3 regions of the Pseudarthrobacter sp. NPDC092202 genome follow, and region 3 is predicted to be linked to each of the others. Evidence: riboswitches for the same ligand, from Rfam matches in the RefSeq annotation. Region 3 holds a riboswitch; each other region holds the start of a gene.
What was found. A riboswitch is a leader RNA that binds a small molecule or an ion and turns the genes downstream of it on or off. The one in region 3 is predicted to bind thiamine pyrophosphate.
Positions count from the first base shown of each region.

Region 1 (5,475 bases), on a different contig from region 3:
CATCCGTCAAGGGTTCCACCCGCCTTGAAGCCAAGAAGCAGCGCCGCCGCGAATCACGCGATACCGGCCGCCGCCGTACCGTCATCACCGAAGCCGAGTTCCTGGCGCGCCGGGAATCGGTGGACCGGCAGATGATCGTCCGCCAGCGCGACGACAGAATCCAGATCGCCGTCCTCGAAGACGGCGTCCTGGCCGAGCACTTCGTGTCCAAGACCCAGCAGGACTCCCTGATCGGCAACGTGTACCTGGGCAAGGTCCAGAACGTCCTGCCGTCCATGGAAGCTGCCTTCGTGGACATCGGCCGCGGCCGCAACGCCGTCCTGTACGCCGGCGAGGTGAACTGGGAAGCCGTTAACCTTGAGGGCAAGCAACGCCGTATCGAGAACGCACTGAAGTCCGGCGATACCGTCCTGGTCCAGGTGACCAAGGACCCGGTGGGCCACAAGGGCGCACGCCTGACCAGCCAGATCTCCCTGCCCGGCCGCTACCTCGTCTACGTGCCCGGTGGCTCCATGACCGGCATCTCCCGGAAGCTGCCCGACGTCGAACGCAACCGCCTGAAGCGGATCCTCAAGGACCGCCTCCCGGAGCACGCCGGCGTGATTGTGCGGACAGCCGCGGAGGGTGCGTCCGAGGAAGAGCTGACGCACGACATCAACCGGCTCCGTGCCCAGTGGGAGGGCATCGAAAGCCAGTCGAAGTCCACCAAGATCCTCGCCCCGGAGCTGCTCTACGGCGAACCGGACCTCACCATCAAGGTGGTCCGCGACGTCTTCAACGAGGACTTCTCCAAGCTGATCGTCTCCGGCGAGGAAGCCTGGGACACCATCGAGGCATACGTCACCTACGTCGCCCCGGACCTGGTGGGCCGGCTCGAGAAGTGGACCAAGGACCAGGACATCTTCAGTGCCTGGCGGATCGATGAGCAGATCCATAAGGCCCTGGAACGGAAGGTCTTCCTGCCCTCCGGCGGCTCGCTGGTGATCGACCGGACCGAAGCCATGACCGTGGTGGACGTCAACACCGGCAAGTTCACCGGCAGCGGCGGCAACCTGGAAGAGACAGTCACCAAGAACAACCTGGAAGCCGCAGAGGAAGTAGTACGGCAGCTCCGCCTCCGCGACATCGGCGGCATCATCGTCATCGACTTCATCGACATGGTCCTCGAGTCCAACCGGGATCTTGTCCTGCGGAGGATGGTGGAGTGCCTGGGCCGCGACCGCACCAAGCACCAGGTTGCCGAGGTCACCTCACTGGGCCTGGTGCAGATGACCCGCAAGCGCATGGGTACGGGGCTCCTTGAGGTCTTTGGCGAGCAGTGCGAGGCCTGTGCCGGCCGTGGCGTGGTCACCCATGACGACCCCGTGGAGCACCGCCGCGCCAACATTGTGGCCGCTGAGCACCACGTGCAGCGTTCCGAGCACCGGCCGGAGGCACGCGCCGAGGGCAACCGCCCCGAGGTCCAGCGCACGGACAGCAACCAGCCCGGTGTCCGCCCTGACCGGAAGCGCCGCCGCGGCCGTGGCGGCCAGCAGCCGGAGGCCGCTCCGGCAGTCGCCGTCCACGTCCACACGGTCCACCCCGATCCGACGGACGCCGAGCGGCACGCGAAAGCGGAGGCCACCAGGCTGGCCCTTGCCAACATCGCGGCGGCTGCGCACGCTGCCCACCTGCATGACGATGAGTTGGCTGCCGCCAGGCAGGCAACGCAGGCCCAGCCTCCAGCGCCTGCAGAAACGGAGAAGCACGACGGCGATGCGTCCAGGCCCGCCGCCGTCCTGACCTTTGGCGGGGAGAAGGTAGTCCTGCCCTTCGTGGAGCACGCAGAGGAGCAGCAAGCAAAGCCTGCCCTTACCCTGGATCGCCTTGCCGCGGCCTTCGCCCAGCTGGGCGAGCCCGCCCCGGCGGCTGAAACGCCGGCCCAAACGGCAGTGGAAACGCCGGCGGAAATGCCGGCAGGGCAGCCGGCCCGGCGTGAGGCGGAAGAGGCTCCGCGTCAGGCCCCCCAGCCCGAACGGGACAGGGAACAGCGGGAGCCTGAAACTGGCCGGCAGCAGTCGCCGGCGCCTGCCGCGGCGGAGAAGGACTACTCGGACCACACGCTGGAGCAGTCGCGCCCGCGCAGGGCACGCCGCAACCGCAGTGCCAGCCGCGCGCAGGGAGCCGCCAACGAGACCTCGGTCCAGCAGCATGAAAATGTTCCTGCCGCCGCGGCCGGGCATTCCCATGCAGCCAAGGTACCGGCAACGGACCAGGCGGTTGCTTCCCAGCCGGCCAGCAACAAGCCGTCGGAGGCACCGATCATCCTCGGTGTCGGGGTTCCCGCCTCAGAGCTGTAGGGACCGGAGATCCAAGTACCGGATCTCCAGCAGAGGGAGTACTGACCGGATGCCCGGCCAGCCACAGGAAGTGGCCGGCCGGGCATCCGTTGCTTAAAGCTGCGTGTTCAACCCGCCGTGGACACTGCGCGTTCAACCCGCTGCGGCCGCACTGCGTCACCTTCACCCTGCGGACCGCGAAAAAGCTAGGCTTGGGAACCGACACGGGGTGCCGCGCAGAGAGCCGGCTGAGATCCAGACCCGTTGAACCTGTCCGGCTAGCACCGGCGAAGGGATGTCTCTTGTCTTCCACTTTCGCAATGCCCACTGCCTTCTTCCAGGGCACACCTGCGCCTTCTTCTGCATTTGCTGCTGCTTCTGCCCCTGGCGCGCAGGCACGCCAGTACCGCGACGTGCCCCGGGTCCTGGCCATCGCCGGTTCCGACCCCTCCGGCGGGGCCGGCATCCAGGCGGACCTGAAAAGCATCGCAGCCCACGGCGGCTACGGAATGGCCGCCATCACCGCACTCACAGCGCAGAACACCCGCGGCGTGCGCGGCGTCCATGTTCCCCCCGCAGCCTTCCTCACCCAGCAGCTCGACGCCCTCAGTGACGACATCAGCATCGACGCCGTAAAAATCGGGATGCTGGGCGACGCCGCGGTGATCGAAGCTGTCCGGGCATGGCTCGAAAAGGTGGGTCCCGGCGTCGTGGTGCTGGACCCGGTCATGGTGGCCACCAGCGGTGACCGGCTGCTCCAGGAATCCGCCGAGGCTGCCCTCCGCGAGCTGTTGCCCCTGGCCCACCTCATCACCCCCAACCTGGCTGAACTCGCCATGCTGGTTGGCGGCGAGGTGCAGGAGACCTGGGATGGTGCCCTGGAACAGGGACGCCGGCTCTCGGCAGCCACCGGGGCGACCGTGCTCGTCAAGGGCGGACACCTGGTAGGGGATCAGTGCCCCGATGCATTGGTCGATACGGGCGGCAGGCTGAGCCGGGAAGTGGTGGTGGTTCCGGGGACGCGGGTGGCAACGCGGAACAGCCACGGCACCGGCTGTTCGCTGTCCTCGGCCATGGCCACAGTCCAGCCGCGGCTGGGGGACTGGGAGGCCACCCTCCGCGAGGTCAAGCCCTGGCTGGCCGGCGCGCTGGAGGCCTCGGAAACCCTGGAGGTGGGGACAGGCAACGGACCCGTGCACCACTTCCACCACGTGCCGGCAGTGCATGGGGAGACGAGCTTCGCTGCACAGCTGTGGGCGGACGCCAGGAAGGACCTGGCGGACATCTACGCGCTGGACTTCATCCGCGGACTGGTTTCGGGCAGCCTGCCGGAGAAGGATTTTGCCTACTACCTCGCCCAGGATGCCATCTACCTCAACGGTTACTCACGTGTGCTCGCGCGGACCAGTGCCCTGGCGCCCACCGAGGCAGAGCAGCTCTTCTGGGCACGTTCCGCGGCACAATGCCTGGAGGTCGAGTCCGAGTTGCACCGCTCCTGGCTCAGTTCACGGACGGTTACGCCGCAGCTGGGACCTGTCACCAAGTCCTACGTGGACCACCTGGCCGCTGCGTCGGCCTCCGGCAGCTACGCCGTCCTGGCCGCAGCCGTCCTGCCCTGCTTCTGGCTGTACGCCGAGGTGGGCGCAACGCTGCACGCCGAGTTCGTGGCCGGCGGGGAGCCGGCAGGCCACCCCTACGCAGAGTGGCTGCGCACGTACGCTGACGAGGACTTTGCGGCGGCCACCCGCAGGGCGGTCGCCATTGTGGACGGGGCCGGCCGCAGCGCTTCGGCGGCGGACCGGGACGCCATGGTGACGGCGTTCAGGCAGTCCTGCCGCCTCGAAGTGGACTTTTTCGACGCGCCGCGCCTCCATTCCTGACGCAGGGGCGGGCATCCCGCCGGTACTATGGTGGGGCACGGGTAAGGGTGCGGACTGGGCTGTGGTTCCTATCACAGACAACGCGCCGGAACCAGCCTCATTTGCGGCCGAAGCCAAAACTAGCGTATTCTAGATCTTCGGTGCTTACGCCAACACTTGGGTTATGACCCCACGGCGTTGAGGCACAGCGAGAGCCCACCCAATTATGGAACCGGGTTCCGCACGCAAATTTGTAATAAACGTCGAGAGAAGTGAGTTCCCAAGTGGTGTACGCGATTGTCCGCGCAGGCGGCCGCCAAGAGAAGGTTTCCGTTGGAGACTTCGTTACCCTGAACCGCGTCGCCGGTGGAGCTGGCAGCACCATTCAGCTGCCCGCACTGCTCCTGGTTGACGGTGACAAGGTCACCTCCGCCGCTGCTGACCTGGCCAAGGTAACTGTTACGGCTGAGATCCTCCAGGACCTCCGTGGTCCTAAGATTGTGATCCAGAAGTTCAAGAACAAGACCGGTTACAAGAAGCGCCAGGGTCACCGCCAGGAACTGACCAAGGTCAAGATCACTGGTATCAAGTAACCTTCCGTTACTGTTCAGGTTTTTCAGCAGATTCCCCAGAATTTAGAGGCAGGCATTTCAGATGGCACATAAAAAGGGCGCGAGCTCCACTCGCAACGGTCGTGACTCCAACGCACAGTACCTCGGCGTCAAGCGCTTCGGCGGCCAGGTAGTTTCCGCCGGCGAGATCATCGTCCGCCAGCGTGGCACCCACTTCCACCCGGGCGCCGGCGTTGGCCGTGGCGGCGACGACACCCTGTTCGCACTGACCCCGGGCGCCGTTGAATTCGGTACCCGCCGCGGTCGTCGCGTCGTCAACATCGTTGCTGCTGCAGCTGCAGAGTAACAAACAGTTCTGAAGCGGTGGAGCGGGCCATATGGTCCGCTCCACTGTTCTTTTAACCGCATTACAATCGTCTTGGCGCTTTTGGGCGTCCAGGAAACAGCACTGAGGAGATCCACGTGGCCAGCTTTGTAGACCGGGTAGTACTGCACGTATCCGGCGGTACCGGCGGCCACGGGTGCGTCTCCGTCCACCGCGAGAAATTCAAGCCGCTGGGAGGGCCCGACGGCGGCAACGGCGGCAACGGCGGTGACGTGATCCTTCGCGTGGACCACCAGACCACCACGCTTCTGGACTACCACCACGCACCCCACCGCCATGCCACCAACGGCGGTCCCGGCATGGGTGACTGGCGCGGCGGCAAGAACGGCGAGACCCTCATC
Region 1 is NZ_JBIVRG010000002.1:535,223-540,697, reverse strand. It holds gene ACIQF4_RS05920 (Rne/Rng family ribonuclease) at 1-2,339, shown strand, start outside; TPP riboswitch at 2,534-2,631, shown strand; gene thiD (bifunctional hydroxymethylpyrimidine kinase/phosphomethylpyrimidine kinase) at 2,639-4,198, shown strand; gene rplU (50S ribosomal protein L21) at 4,462-4,770, shown strand; gene rpmA (50S ribosomal protein L27) at 4,832-5,095, shown strand; gene obgE (GTPase ObgE) at 5,212-5,475, shown strand, end outside.
Region 1: another riboswitch for thiamine pyrophosphate. It lies ahead of thiD (bifunctional hydroxymethylpyrimidine kinase/phosphomethylpyrimidine kinase); the one in region 3 lies ahead of thiC (phosphomethylpyrimidine synthase ThiC).

Region 2 (5,475 bases), on a different contig from region 3:
AGCAGCTCGAGCAATCTCTATGTGCTGCCCAGCTGGCTGGCGGGATCGCTGAACGCCTCCGGCGCGGCGGACGCCTGCTCCAAGGAGCCCCTGACCGCCGGCGGCAAGGTGGTGCTGGCCCAGTTCGTATCCAGGGGGTTCGACTACAACTATTCCTGCCTTTAGACCGGTGCAGGTGTCAGCTTCCCAGCCACACCATGTTCCATGTTCCGAGGGACACGGCTGCAATCACGGCTGTTCCCGCCATCACCACGCCCCCGGCTAGCACCCAGGCATCCAGCGCGCTGAAGGTGGATTCACGCGCCCACGTCCGGCGTCCGCCGCCGAAACCGCGGGCCTCCATGGTCACGGCCAGCCGTGACGCCCGGCGGATTGCCTGGACCAGGAGCCCGAAGCTCTGCCCCAACGTCGCCTTCAACCGCTGCATTGCGCTGCCCCGGGAACCCACACCCCGGGCCCGCCGGGCCATTCCTATGGTCTGCCACTCTTCCGCCATCAGGCCCACCAGCCGCATGGCCGCGAGCGTGCCCAGCACGAAGCGGTGCGGAAGGCGCGCCTTCTGCGCCAGCGCATCGGCGAGGTCCGTGGGGTCCGTGCAGCTCATCAGCAGCACGGCCGGAAGGGCGATGGCCAGCCCGCGCAGGGTGAAGCCCACCCCCAGCTCCAGCGAGCCTTCGCTCATGGTCCAGATGCCGACGTCGATCAGCGTCCTTCCGCTGTCCGGAGCCAGGATGGAGGTACTCCAGCCTCCCACGGCCGCGGCAAGGATCAGCGGCCAGCCGCGCTGCCACAGCAGCGTCACCGTCAGGCCAGCGAGAGGGAACAGCAGGAATTCGAAAGCCAGCGCCACCGATGCGGAAACCCAGTCGATCGAAAGGGCCAGTACGGCGGTGATGAGGAAGACGGCGGCGAACTTGCTCAGGGGATTGGCGCGGGCCAGCAGGGCCTGGTTGCCGCGCAGGTTCAGCTCCTGCCTCATGGCGCCACCGGTTCAGCCGCAGCCATCCGCAGCTCAGTTCCACCCAGCGCGGCAGTGAATTCGGCGTCATGGGTTACGGACACCACGGCGGTGCCGGCATCCAAAAGCTCGGACAGGAACGAGGCCAGCTCCGCCCAGGTGTTCGCATCCTGGCCGAACGTTGGCTCGTCCAGCACCAGCACCTGGGGATGCGCTGCCAGCACGGTGGCCACGGATAGACGCCGTTTCTCCCCGCCGGAGAGCGTATAGGGGTTTGCGTCCACCAGGTGGGTCAGCCGCAACCGCTCCAGCAGCTCGTCAACGCGTTCCTCACCGTGGCCAAGGTGCCGCGGGCCGAAGAGCAGCTCATCCAGCACCCTCCCGGTGACGAACTGGTGCTCGGGTTCCTGGAACACGGTACCGATCCGCTCAATGAGCGCCTCGGCCTTCCAGGCGTAAGGGTCAATCCCGGCGCCGCGGCTGAGCTCCAGGGTTGCGGAAACCTTGCCTGCCACCGGCTCCAGGAGCCCCGCGAGGGTCAGCGCAAACGTTGACTTGCCCGCACCGTTGGGACCCGTGATGGCCAGCGCCTGCCCGGCCCGGACCTGCGCGGAAATGTCCTGCTGGACGGGGACCGGGGGTATTTTCCGAAAGCCGCTGCGGCGGGGGCGTTCGCGAGAGACCGCAAGTTTCTCGGCCGCCAGCAGCAGTTCTCCGGAGGGGGCGGCCGGGCTTGCTGACCGGGCCCGCGTCTGCGGAACGTACCCGGGCACCCACACGCCTGCCGCGGCCAGCATGGTCCGGGCTTCGGCGAGCACCTGGTCCGGAGGGCCGTCAAGCAGCACGGCATCATCGGTGGCGCTGCCCGGCTGCAGCACCACGATCCGGTCCACCAGGTCCTTCCACACAGCCACCCGGTGCTCCACCACAACCAGCGTGGCACCGGTTTTGTCCAGGCAGCGGTCCACGGCGTCGCGGACTTCCAGCACACCGGCCGGGTCCAGGTTCGCTGTGGGCTCGTCAAGCAGGATCAGGCCCGGCCGCATGGCAAGGATCCCTGCCAGCGCAAGGCGCTGTTTCTGTCCGCCGGACAGGGCCGACGTCGGATGGTCCAGCGGCAGGTGGGAAAGTCCGACGTCGTCCAGCGCTTCGTGCACGCGGGCCCAGATGGCGTCGCGGGGCACGGCAAGGTTTTCGGCGCCGAAGGCGACGTCGTCGCCAACGCGGGAAAGGACCACCTGCGTCTCCGGGTCCTGCTGCATCAGTCCCGCCCGGCCGCGCTGCTCCCGGGGCACGGCGCCGTCAACCAGCAGCGAGCCCGTCTCGTCGGAGTCCCCGGTGTCGCCGCCGTCGTCGTTTATGTCCCCCAGCACCCCTGCCAGGGCGTGGAGGAGCGTGGACTTGCCGGCACCGGAAGGTCCCAGGAGAAGCACCCGCTCCCCCGGGCGGATCTCCAGGTCGAGGGCATGCACGGCCGGTCTGGTGCGCCCTGCATGCCGCCAGCCCCAGCCGCGGGCCGTGACGGCAGCCGGACGCACCGGGGTCGATGCCTCCTGCCGCGAAGGGGCGCCCATCAGGAGAAGACAGGCTCCGTTGCCGCCTTGCGTGATGCAAAGGAGCTCAGGACACCAGTCCTGGCCAGGCCGCGGGTGGCAACCCAGGACAGCGCCCCGGCGATGATGGCGCCGGAGATGGCGGTGAAGATGATGTACGCCAGCTTGTCGCCGGCGGCGTAGGCGATGTTCCAGCCCCACGGTGCGAACGAGTCGTTCAGGCCGCAGAAAAGACCGGCGGCAGCGCCTGCCAGCAGGGCTACGGGCAGGTTGAACTTCCGGTACACAAAGATGGCGAAGATGATCTCCGCGCCAAGGCCCTGCACGAACCCGGAGAACAGTACGGACGCCCCGTACTGGGAGCCCATGAGCAGTTCACCGGTGGCTGCCACCGTCTCGCAGAAGAGCGCAGCACCGGGCTTGCGGATGATCAGCATGCCCAGGACAGCCGGAATCATCCAGCCTCCGGCGATCAGGCCGGTCAGGGGCGGGTAGACGGCATTCATGGGCCCGGAGACCGCGGCGGCACCCTGGGACCAGGCCCAGAAGATGACGCCGCCGGCGACGGCGATGAGGGCCGCCACCACGATGTCCACGACGCGCCAGGACTTGCCGGCGGGCTTCTTGATTGCTGTTGTTGCCATGTAGTCCTCCTGAGGAACAGGAGGGGAAAGTGGGCGCGGTTTCCGGCACTGCTGCCGCTGCGCGCACTTCGAGAACTCGACTCCCTTGCGCCGGTACTAACCGGATCAGGTTCGAGGGTCTGCGGCTGTCCGCACTCTCAGCGCCCACCTGCGGTCCCTGGCATGGCCAGTGATGCCGACGGCGGCGCTCCCCTGTCGTTGAATGATTGTGTTTGGTGAAATATCCGCCCTGTTGGGCGTGGTTCAGTTTACCGCAGGGAGGGGTAGATTGTGGGCCATGACTGCGAATCCACCAGATATGACCGGGTACGATCCAGATTCCCAGGCTGCCCAGCCGGAGGGATCCCTGGAAGCACTGATTGCCCGGATTGAGGCGGAGGTCCGGGAGTTGCAGTTTCCCGGCTTTTCCATGGATGACGCCCTGAACCTGGGGCTGCTCCTGGTGGAGTTGGGCAAGGAACGCGGGCTGCCCATCGCCATCGACATCAGCAGGGGCGAGCAGGTCCTCTTCCACGTCGCCCTGCCGGGGGCAACGCCGGACAACGGGCACTGGATCGGGGCCAAGAAGCGGACCGCCGCCCGGTACGAGGCCCCTTCCCTGCTGGTGGGGCTGCGCGCCAGGCTCCAAGGGGGACGGATCGAAGACAACGCCTGGTTCGACCAGACCCGATACGCCGCGCACGGCGGCTCCTTCCCCTTGTACGTCACCGGAGTGGGTGCCGTGGCAACCGTCACCGTGTCCGGTTTACCGCAGGTGCAGGACCATGACCTGGTTGTCGAGGCCCTGCGTGACATCCTCGGGCAGGCCGGCGCGGACTGACGGGTACGCCGTCGGCGCACGCCCCCGCGTGCATGGACACCCCCGGGGCGGCGGGAGTACATTCGAGCCGAGTGGCGGGTATTCCATCCAGGAGGGCGTCGTGACCGGTCCAGCATCCGAGAACCAGGTCCGGGCGGCGCTGGACAAAGCCTCGGACGAGATGCTTTTCATCGGCCCGGACCACCCCTACTATCCGCTGCTTGCGGAACTGGTGGCCGTCGTCGGGAAGTCCTGGCAGCAAGGCTACGAGCACGGCCGCCGCGGAGGCCCGCCCACAAACCCGTACGCGTGGAACGGCGCGGGAGGGTAGCAGCCTGCGTTCACTGCGCAGCCTGGGTTCAGTGCGCCGGCGCCCGGCCCCAGCAGAATACAAAGGCTGCTTAGCATTTATTAGTAATCATGCTTACTATGTTGTCTCCAGCGTTTGAGGAGTACAGCACATGGCAGCCAGCATCCGCATGAAAGGCGCCCGCACAGGCCTGCAGAACGCTGCCCTCGGAACGGGCGCCGTTTTCAGCCTGGCCGGCATCCTGGGATTCATTCCCGGCATTACCTCCAATTATGGCTCGCTCCGCCTGGCCGGCCACGCATCGGAAGCGCTGCTGCTCGGGATCTTCCAGGTGTCCATCCTCCACAACGCCGTCCACCTGCTCTTTGGGGCTGCCGGCATCCTGATGTCGCGCTCCCACCCGCAGGCACGGAACTTTCTCATTTACGGCGGCGTCATCTACCTGGTCCTTTGGCTGTACGGGCTCCTGGTGGGAGATCCCATCCCTGCGAACTTCATCCCCGCGAACCATGCGGACAACTGGCTCCACCTGGTTCTTGGCCTGGCGATGATTGCCCTGGCCATCATGTTCGCCCGGGGGCCGGCTCCCGCAGCGGACACCAGCAGCACCGCCAGTTCGTCAGCACCCGGGACCCGCCGCCGCTGACCATCATCTCCTGCCGTGCCCCCAGCGCCGGGGGCACGGACCCGCTACACGCCAGACCCGAAGGAGCATCATGAAAGTCCCAACAGCAAGGGGTCCCGTCAGCACCGCTTTGTTCAGCGCCCTTTCGGAGCTGCCGGGCACCGATGAGGGCGCCCTGGCGGCGCTGCAGCGGACGGTGGAAGGCCACCTTCCGGCAACTCTGGACATCATTGGCGACGATGACCTCCAGCTGACGCTCTTCTGCCTCTACGAGCTCCATTACTCCGGGCTTGAGGGCGTAAGCGACGACTGGGAGTGGGTGCCGGAACTGGTCCGGGTGCGCCAGCTCCTTGAAAAGCCGTTCGAAGCCGCGCTCCGGGAAGCTGCCGCGGCGGCCGCCGGGGATCTGGAACTCCCTGCCCAGTCCCGTGTCACCAGCGACGAAGTGGCAGACATTTTGTTCGCCCTGGCCGGGCGCGACAGCGGCCCCAGCCTCTCCCGGTATGTGGCCAAGCAGGCCAGCCTTGGCCAGCTCAAGGAATTCCTGATCCACAAGTCCATCTACCAGCTGAAGGAAGCGGACCCG
Region 2 is NZ_JBIVRG010000005.1:27,829-33,303, reverse strand. It holds gene ACIQF4_RS10045 (hypothetical protein) at 1-165, shown strand, start outside; gene ACIQF4_RS10040 (energy-coupling factor transporter transmembrane component T) at 179-979, opposite strand; gene ACIQF4_RS10035 (ABC transporter ATP-binding protein) at 976-2,532, opposite strand; gene ACIQF4_RS10030 (ECF transporter S component) at 2,532-3,155, opposite strand; TPP riboswitch at 3,220-3,359, opposite strand; gene ACIQF4_RS10025 (heme-degrading domain-containing protein) at 3,433-3,975, shown strand; gene ACIQF4_RS10020 (hypothetical protein) at 4,076-4,285, shown strand; gene ACIQF4_RS10015 (DUF4383 domain-containing protein) at 4,416-4,910, shown strand; gene ACIQF4_RS10010 (iron-containing redox enzyme family protein) at 4,981-5,475, shown strand, end outside.
Region 2: another riboswitch for thiamine pyrophosphate. It lies ahead of ACIQF4_RS10030 (ECF transporter S component); the one in region 3 lies ahead of thiC (phosphomethylpyrimidine synthase ThiC).

Region 3 (5,475 bases):
ACATGGAGCAGAAGTGGGCGGTTTTCGCCGGTTCGGCCGGAAGGGTCTCGTCGTGGAAGGCCTCGGCCGTCTCCGGGTCCAGCGACAACGCAAACTGGTCACGCCACCGGAACTCGAAGCGTGCCTTGGAGAGCGCGTCATCCCGTGCATGCGCGCCGGGATGGCCCTTTGCCAGGTCCGCGGCGTGCGCGGCGATCTTGTACGTGATCACTCCCGTCTTGACGTCGTCCCTGTTGGGCAGTCCCAAATGCTCCTTGGGGGTGACGTAGCACAGCATTGCCGTGCCGTAGCGGGCAATTTCCGTTGCGCCAATGGCTGAGGTGATGTGGTCATAGCCCGGCGCCACGTCGGTCACCAGAGGGCCCAGTGTGTAGAAGGGCGCGCCCTTGCACAGCTCCTGCTGGCGTTCAACGTTCTCCCGGACCAGGTGGAACGGGACATGGCCCGGGCCCTCCACCATCACCTGGACGTCGTACTCCCAGGCGCGCTGCGTGAGCTCGGCGAGGGTGTCCAGTTCGGCAAACTGGGCTGCATCGTTAGCATCGGCCGTTGCCCCCGGCCGGAGCCCGTCGCCCAGGGAAAACGCGACGTCGTACCTCGCGAAGATCCCGCAGAGCTCGTCGAAGTGCGTGTACAGGAAATTTTCCCGGTGATGGGCCAGGCACCAGCCGGCCATGATGGACCCGCCGCGGGAGACGATGCCGGTGACGCGGTTGGCGGTCAGGGGAACGTACCGGAGCAGCACGCCTGCGTGGATGGTCATGTAGTCCACGCCCTGCTCGCATTGCTCGATTACGGTGTCACGGAAGATCTCCCAGGTCAGGGCGTTGGCTTCGCCGTTGACCTTCTCCAGGGCCTGGTAGATGGGGACGGTGCCGATGGGAACCGGGGAGTTGCGGATGATCCATTCCCGGGTGGTATGGATGTCATCCCCGGTGGAGAGGTCCATGACGGTGTCTGCGCCCCACCGTGTTGCCCACTGCAGTTTGTCCACCTCTTCGGCGATCGAGCTGGTGACCGCGGAGTTGCCGATGTTGGCGTTGATTTTCACCAGGAAGGCCTTGCCAATGATCATCGGCTCGGATTCCGGGTGGTTGATGTTATTGGGAATGATGGCCCGGCCTGCGGCCAGTTCGCTGCGGACCAGTTCAACATCGCAGTTCTCGCGCAGCGCCACGAAGCGCATCTCCGGGGTGATCACGCCCTGCCGTGCGTAGTGCATCTGGGTGACGGTCCGGCCGTCGACGGCGCGGCGGGGCACCGGAGGTGCTCCTTTCCACTCTGCGCTGGCGGCGCCGCGGCGCACAGCCGAGCGGCCGTCGTCGAGCAGGTTCCTTTCCCTGCCGCTGTACGCTTCCGTGTCTGCCCGCTGTTCGATCCAGTCCTTGCGGACAGGAGGAAGGCCTTGAACGGGGTCGCTCCCCGGACCGGCGGTCCGGTAGGTCCGGAACGGCTGGTTTGGCACGCCGTTGGGGGACGGCTCCAACGCAATTTCGGTCACGGGAACACGGATCCCGTTCCCGGCGTCCTCGAGGTATGCCAGGGAGTGGGATTTCAGGGATTGCGTTACGGGGGGCTGGTTGCCGGCAGGGCCGGCACCCGGGTTGTTGAGGGCAGGGTTCAGCTGCTGATGGGGTGTACTCAAGGAATACTCACTTCCTTCGCCGGCATTACCCGGACAGGTTCGACGGTCGCAGGCTGCGGCAGCCCGATCTCAGCCCCTGCAGGGGCACCCGTGTGGTCAGGATGAAAGCTACCACAGGCCTTGACGCGGGGCGTGTCACATCACGCGGTGCTAGCCTGTCCGGGCGGGAGAGAGGCAAATTCATGGCAGAAATTATCGAGTTCACGGGGACGGTGCTGACCGGGCCGGACACTGAGCGGCACGGGCTCTGGTCCGTTGGCGGGCGGCTGACGTTCCGCCGGCCGGCAACGGCCCCGGACAGGATTCTGGCGGGATTCGTGCTGCCTGGCTTTGTGGATGCGCACTGCCACATCGGGCTGGGCGCCGGCGGGCCGGTGGATGCTTTGACGGCCGAAGAACAGGCACGGACGGACCTGGACGCCGGCACCCTGCTGGTCCGCGACGCAGGTTCCCCTGCGGATACCCGATGGCTGCAGGGCAGGAAGGACGTCCCGGTGCTGATCCGCGCCGGCCGCCACGTTGCGCGCACTCGCCGGTACCTGCGGGGGTTCGCGGAAGAAGTGGAACCTGAGGGCCTGGTGGAAGCCGTGCGTAAGCAGGCCAGGGAAGGTGACGGGTGGGTCAAGCTTGTGGGGGACTGGATTGACCGCGACGCCGGCGACCTGGCGCCTTCGTTTCCTGCCGGCGTCGTCCGTGACGCCGTCAAAGCCGCCCACGATGAGGGCGCGCGCGTAACGGCGCACTGCTTCGCGGAAGAGACGCTCGACGACGTGCTGGACGCCGGCATCGACTGCGTCGAGCACGCCACGGGGCTCCTGCCGCGGCACCTGCCCCGGTTCGTGGAGCAGGGGGTGCCCATTGTGCCCACCCTGGTCAACATCGCCACCTTCCCCGACATCGCAGCGCAGGCTTTACCCAAGTTCCCGCGGTATGCGGCGCATATGCGTTCATTGTGGGAACGCCGGGAGGAACGGGTCCTAGAGGCGTTCGAGGCAGGCGTGCGGATCTATGCCGGGACCGACGCCGGCAGCGTGATCAGGCACGGCAGGATAGGCGACGAAATCCTGGCCCTTCATGCAGCCGGACTGCCCATGGCCTCCGCCTTGGACGCGGCGTGCTGGGGCGCGCGGGAGTGGCTGGGCGCGGAGGGCCTGGAAGAGGGGGCGCGGGCAGACCTCGTCCTGTGCCGGGAGGATCCCCGGAAGGTGCCGGAGGCGGTCAACTGCCTGGCACACGTGATCCTGGGCGGACGGGTGATCCGCTAAAGGGATATGCCCCGGGACTTGGAATAAATTGAAGCTTCAAGTAATTTTATAAGTGTAAGGGCTGCCAACCGGAAGGCCCACAGCACCGGGAGTTTTCAATGACTGCACAAGCCGCCAGCCAGGATCTTCTTCCTGCCGATCTCGCCATGGGCACCGTGATGCTCAAGGTGGGCGACATGAAGGTGATGACCGATTACTACCAGCGGGCCCTCGGCCTGGAGGTCATCGCCGAGCAGGACGGCGGAATCTACCTGGGCCGGCTGCAGAAGCCGCTTGTGCACCTGGCCCCCGCGCCCGGACTGAACCTGCCGGGCAGGGGAGAGGCCGGCCTCTTCCACACGGCGTTGCTGTTTGAGAACCAGGCAGACCTGGCCGCCACCATCGCCACGGCCGCCCGGTTCGAGCCGCGCTCCTTCACGGGCAGTGCTGACCACCTCGTCAGTGAGGCCTTCTACTTCAACGACCCCGAAGGCAACGGCATCGAGCTCTACTGGGACCGGCCGCGCAGCAACTGGTCCTGGAACGGTACGGACGTGGTGATGGACAGCCTGGCCCTCCCGCCGCAGCGGTACCTTGAGCAGCACCTCACCGAAGAGTCCCTGGCGCGCCAGGCCGGATCCGTGGCCGGCGTGGGCCACGTACACCTCCAAGTGGGCGACGTCCAGACGGCGCGCGACTTCTACGTGGGAACCCTCGGGTTCGAAAAGACGGCCGGTTGGCATGGGCAGGCCCTCTTCGTTTCCGCGGGCCGCTACCACCACCACATGGCGATGAACGTCTGGAACAGCCGCGGAGCGGGCCCCCGCAAGGACACCCTCGGCCTGGGTGAGGTCCTCATTCAGGTGCCGTCAGGGGAGGACGTCGGCGCCCTCGCCGACCGCCTCAGGGTCGCCGGTGTTGCCGCCCACCACACCGGAGCGGAGCTACGGTTCGACGATCCGTGGCGCAACCGCATTCGTGTAGCGGTGCGCTGACCCTTCTGCCTTGCCGGTGCGCCACGCGCCGGCACCTGGGTTGAACTCAAACCAGATTGAACTCGAGCCGGGTTGAATCAGGACCGGGCCAAATCCGGACAGCGCTGAATCCGGACTGGGCCTAATCCGGACTAGGCTGAATTCGAACAGCCGGGCAGGCGCTGCCTCCCGGCGCCGCACCGCCAACGGAATGAGGGCAATCGCCATGGGCTTCACCGAGATCTTTGTTGCCACCCACGACGCAGCACTGAAGCGTGCCGGCGTCCTTGACGGGGGCGGCAGCGCGCCCGCGGGCGACGCAGTCCGGATCCCGGACATTAGTGATTTCGAAGTGGAGCAGCTGGGTGACCTGGCCGGCACCGCCGTGCACGCTGGAGGGGCGGATTACGAACTGACCATGGTGGATGTGGCCAGCGATTCGCTCCTGGCCGTTCCGCCAGCCATGGTCCGCGCCCTGGCCGACCTGCTGTCCTATGAAACCGAAGGCGAGGGCGACGTCCTCGAAGAGGTGGCCGAACAGTGGGCGGCGCAGGATGACATGCCGTTTGGCGCTTCGGAGGCGCGGACGTACGTGCAGCGGGTGGCAGAACTCGCCAGCGGAATCGACGACTCGGAGCGTACCGGCCTGTACGTCTGGTCCGCCTGACTACTTCCGGCCGCACGCTCCGGCCGGCGTCGTCTGTGTCCCGCCGCGTCAAGTCGAAAAGTTCACGCTGATCTGGCACAATAAACAGGTACTCGATCTGCGTGGCCCCTCTCTCCGCGTCTGGATCCTGTCCTTCGAACCCGCAAGTACGGCCCGCCCCACGGGTGCAGAACGCCGGGTTCACCCCCCTTTTCTGAAACAGGAGTGACCACAACAGTGGCCGTAAAGATTCGCCTTAAGCGCTTTGGCAAGATGCGCGCCCCGTACTACCGCATCGTCGTCGCGGACTCACGCACCAAGCGTGATGGCCGCGCCATCGAAGAGATCGGCAAGTACCACCCCACCGAAGAGCCCTCATACATCGAGGTCAACTCCGAGCGTGCCCAGTACTGGCTGTCCGTCGGCGCCCAGCCGTCCGAGCAGGTCGCCGCGATCCTCAAGATCACCGGTGACTGGCAGAAGTTCAAGGGCCTGCCGGGCCAGGAAGGCACCCTGAAGACCAAAACCCAGAAGGAAGCCTTCGTTGCCCCGGAAAAGGGTTCCGTGATCATCCCGGAAGCCATCACCAAGAAGGCATCCAAGTCTGAGGCAGCCGAAGCTCCCGCCGAGGCCGAAGCAGAGACCACCGAGGCTGAGTAGATTGCTGGCAGAAGCGCTGGAACACCTGGTCCGGGGAATCGTTGATTCCCCAGACGACGTCAAGGTCAGCTCCAAGAGCAACCGCCGCGGGGACACCCTCGAGGTGCGCGTTCACCAGGACGACCTCGGACGGGTGATTGGCCGCCAGGGCCGTACGGCGCGCGCACTGCGCACCGTGGTGGCAGCCTTGGCCGGCGGCGAGCCGGTACGGGTCGACGTTGTCGACACCGACCGCCGCCGCTGAGCGCTCGGCACTATTCAGTTCTTAGCTCCGGCCCCTCCACCCCTGCGGTGGAGGGGCCGGAG
Region 3 is NZ_JBIVRG010000001.1:696,330-701,804, forward strand. It holds gene thiC (phosphomethylpyrimidine synthase ThiC) at 1-1,645, opposite strand, end outside; TPP riboswitch at 1,640-1,747, opposite strand; gene ACIQF4_RS03245 (amidohydrolase family protein) at 1,828-2,910, shown strand; gene ACIQF4_RS03250 (VOC family protein) at 3,009-3,884, shown strand; gene ACIQF4_RS03255 (hypothetical protein) at 4,090-4,530, shown strand; gene rpsP (30S ribosomal protein S16) at 4,747-5,169, shown strand; gene ACIQF4_RS03265 (RNA-binding protein) at 5,171-5,413, shown strand.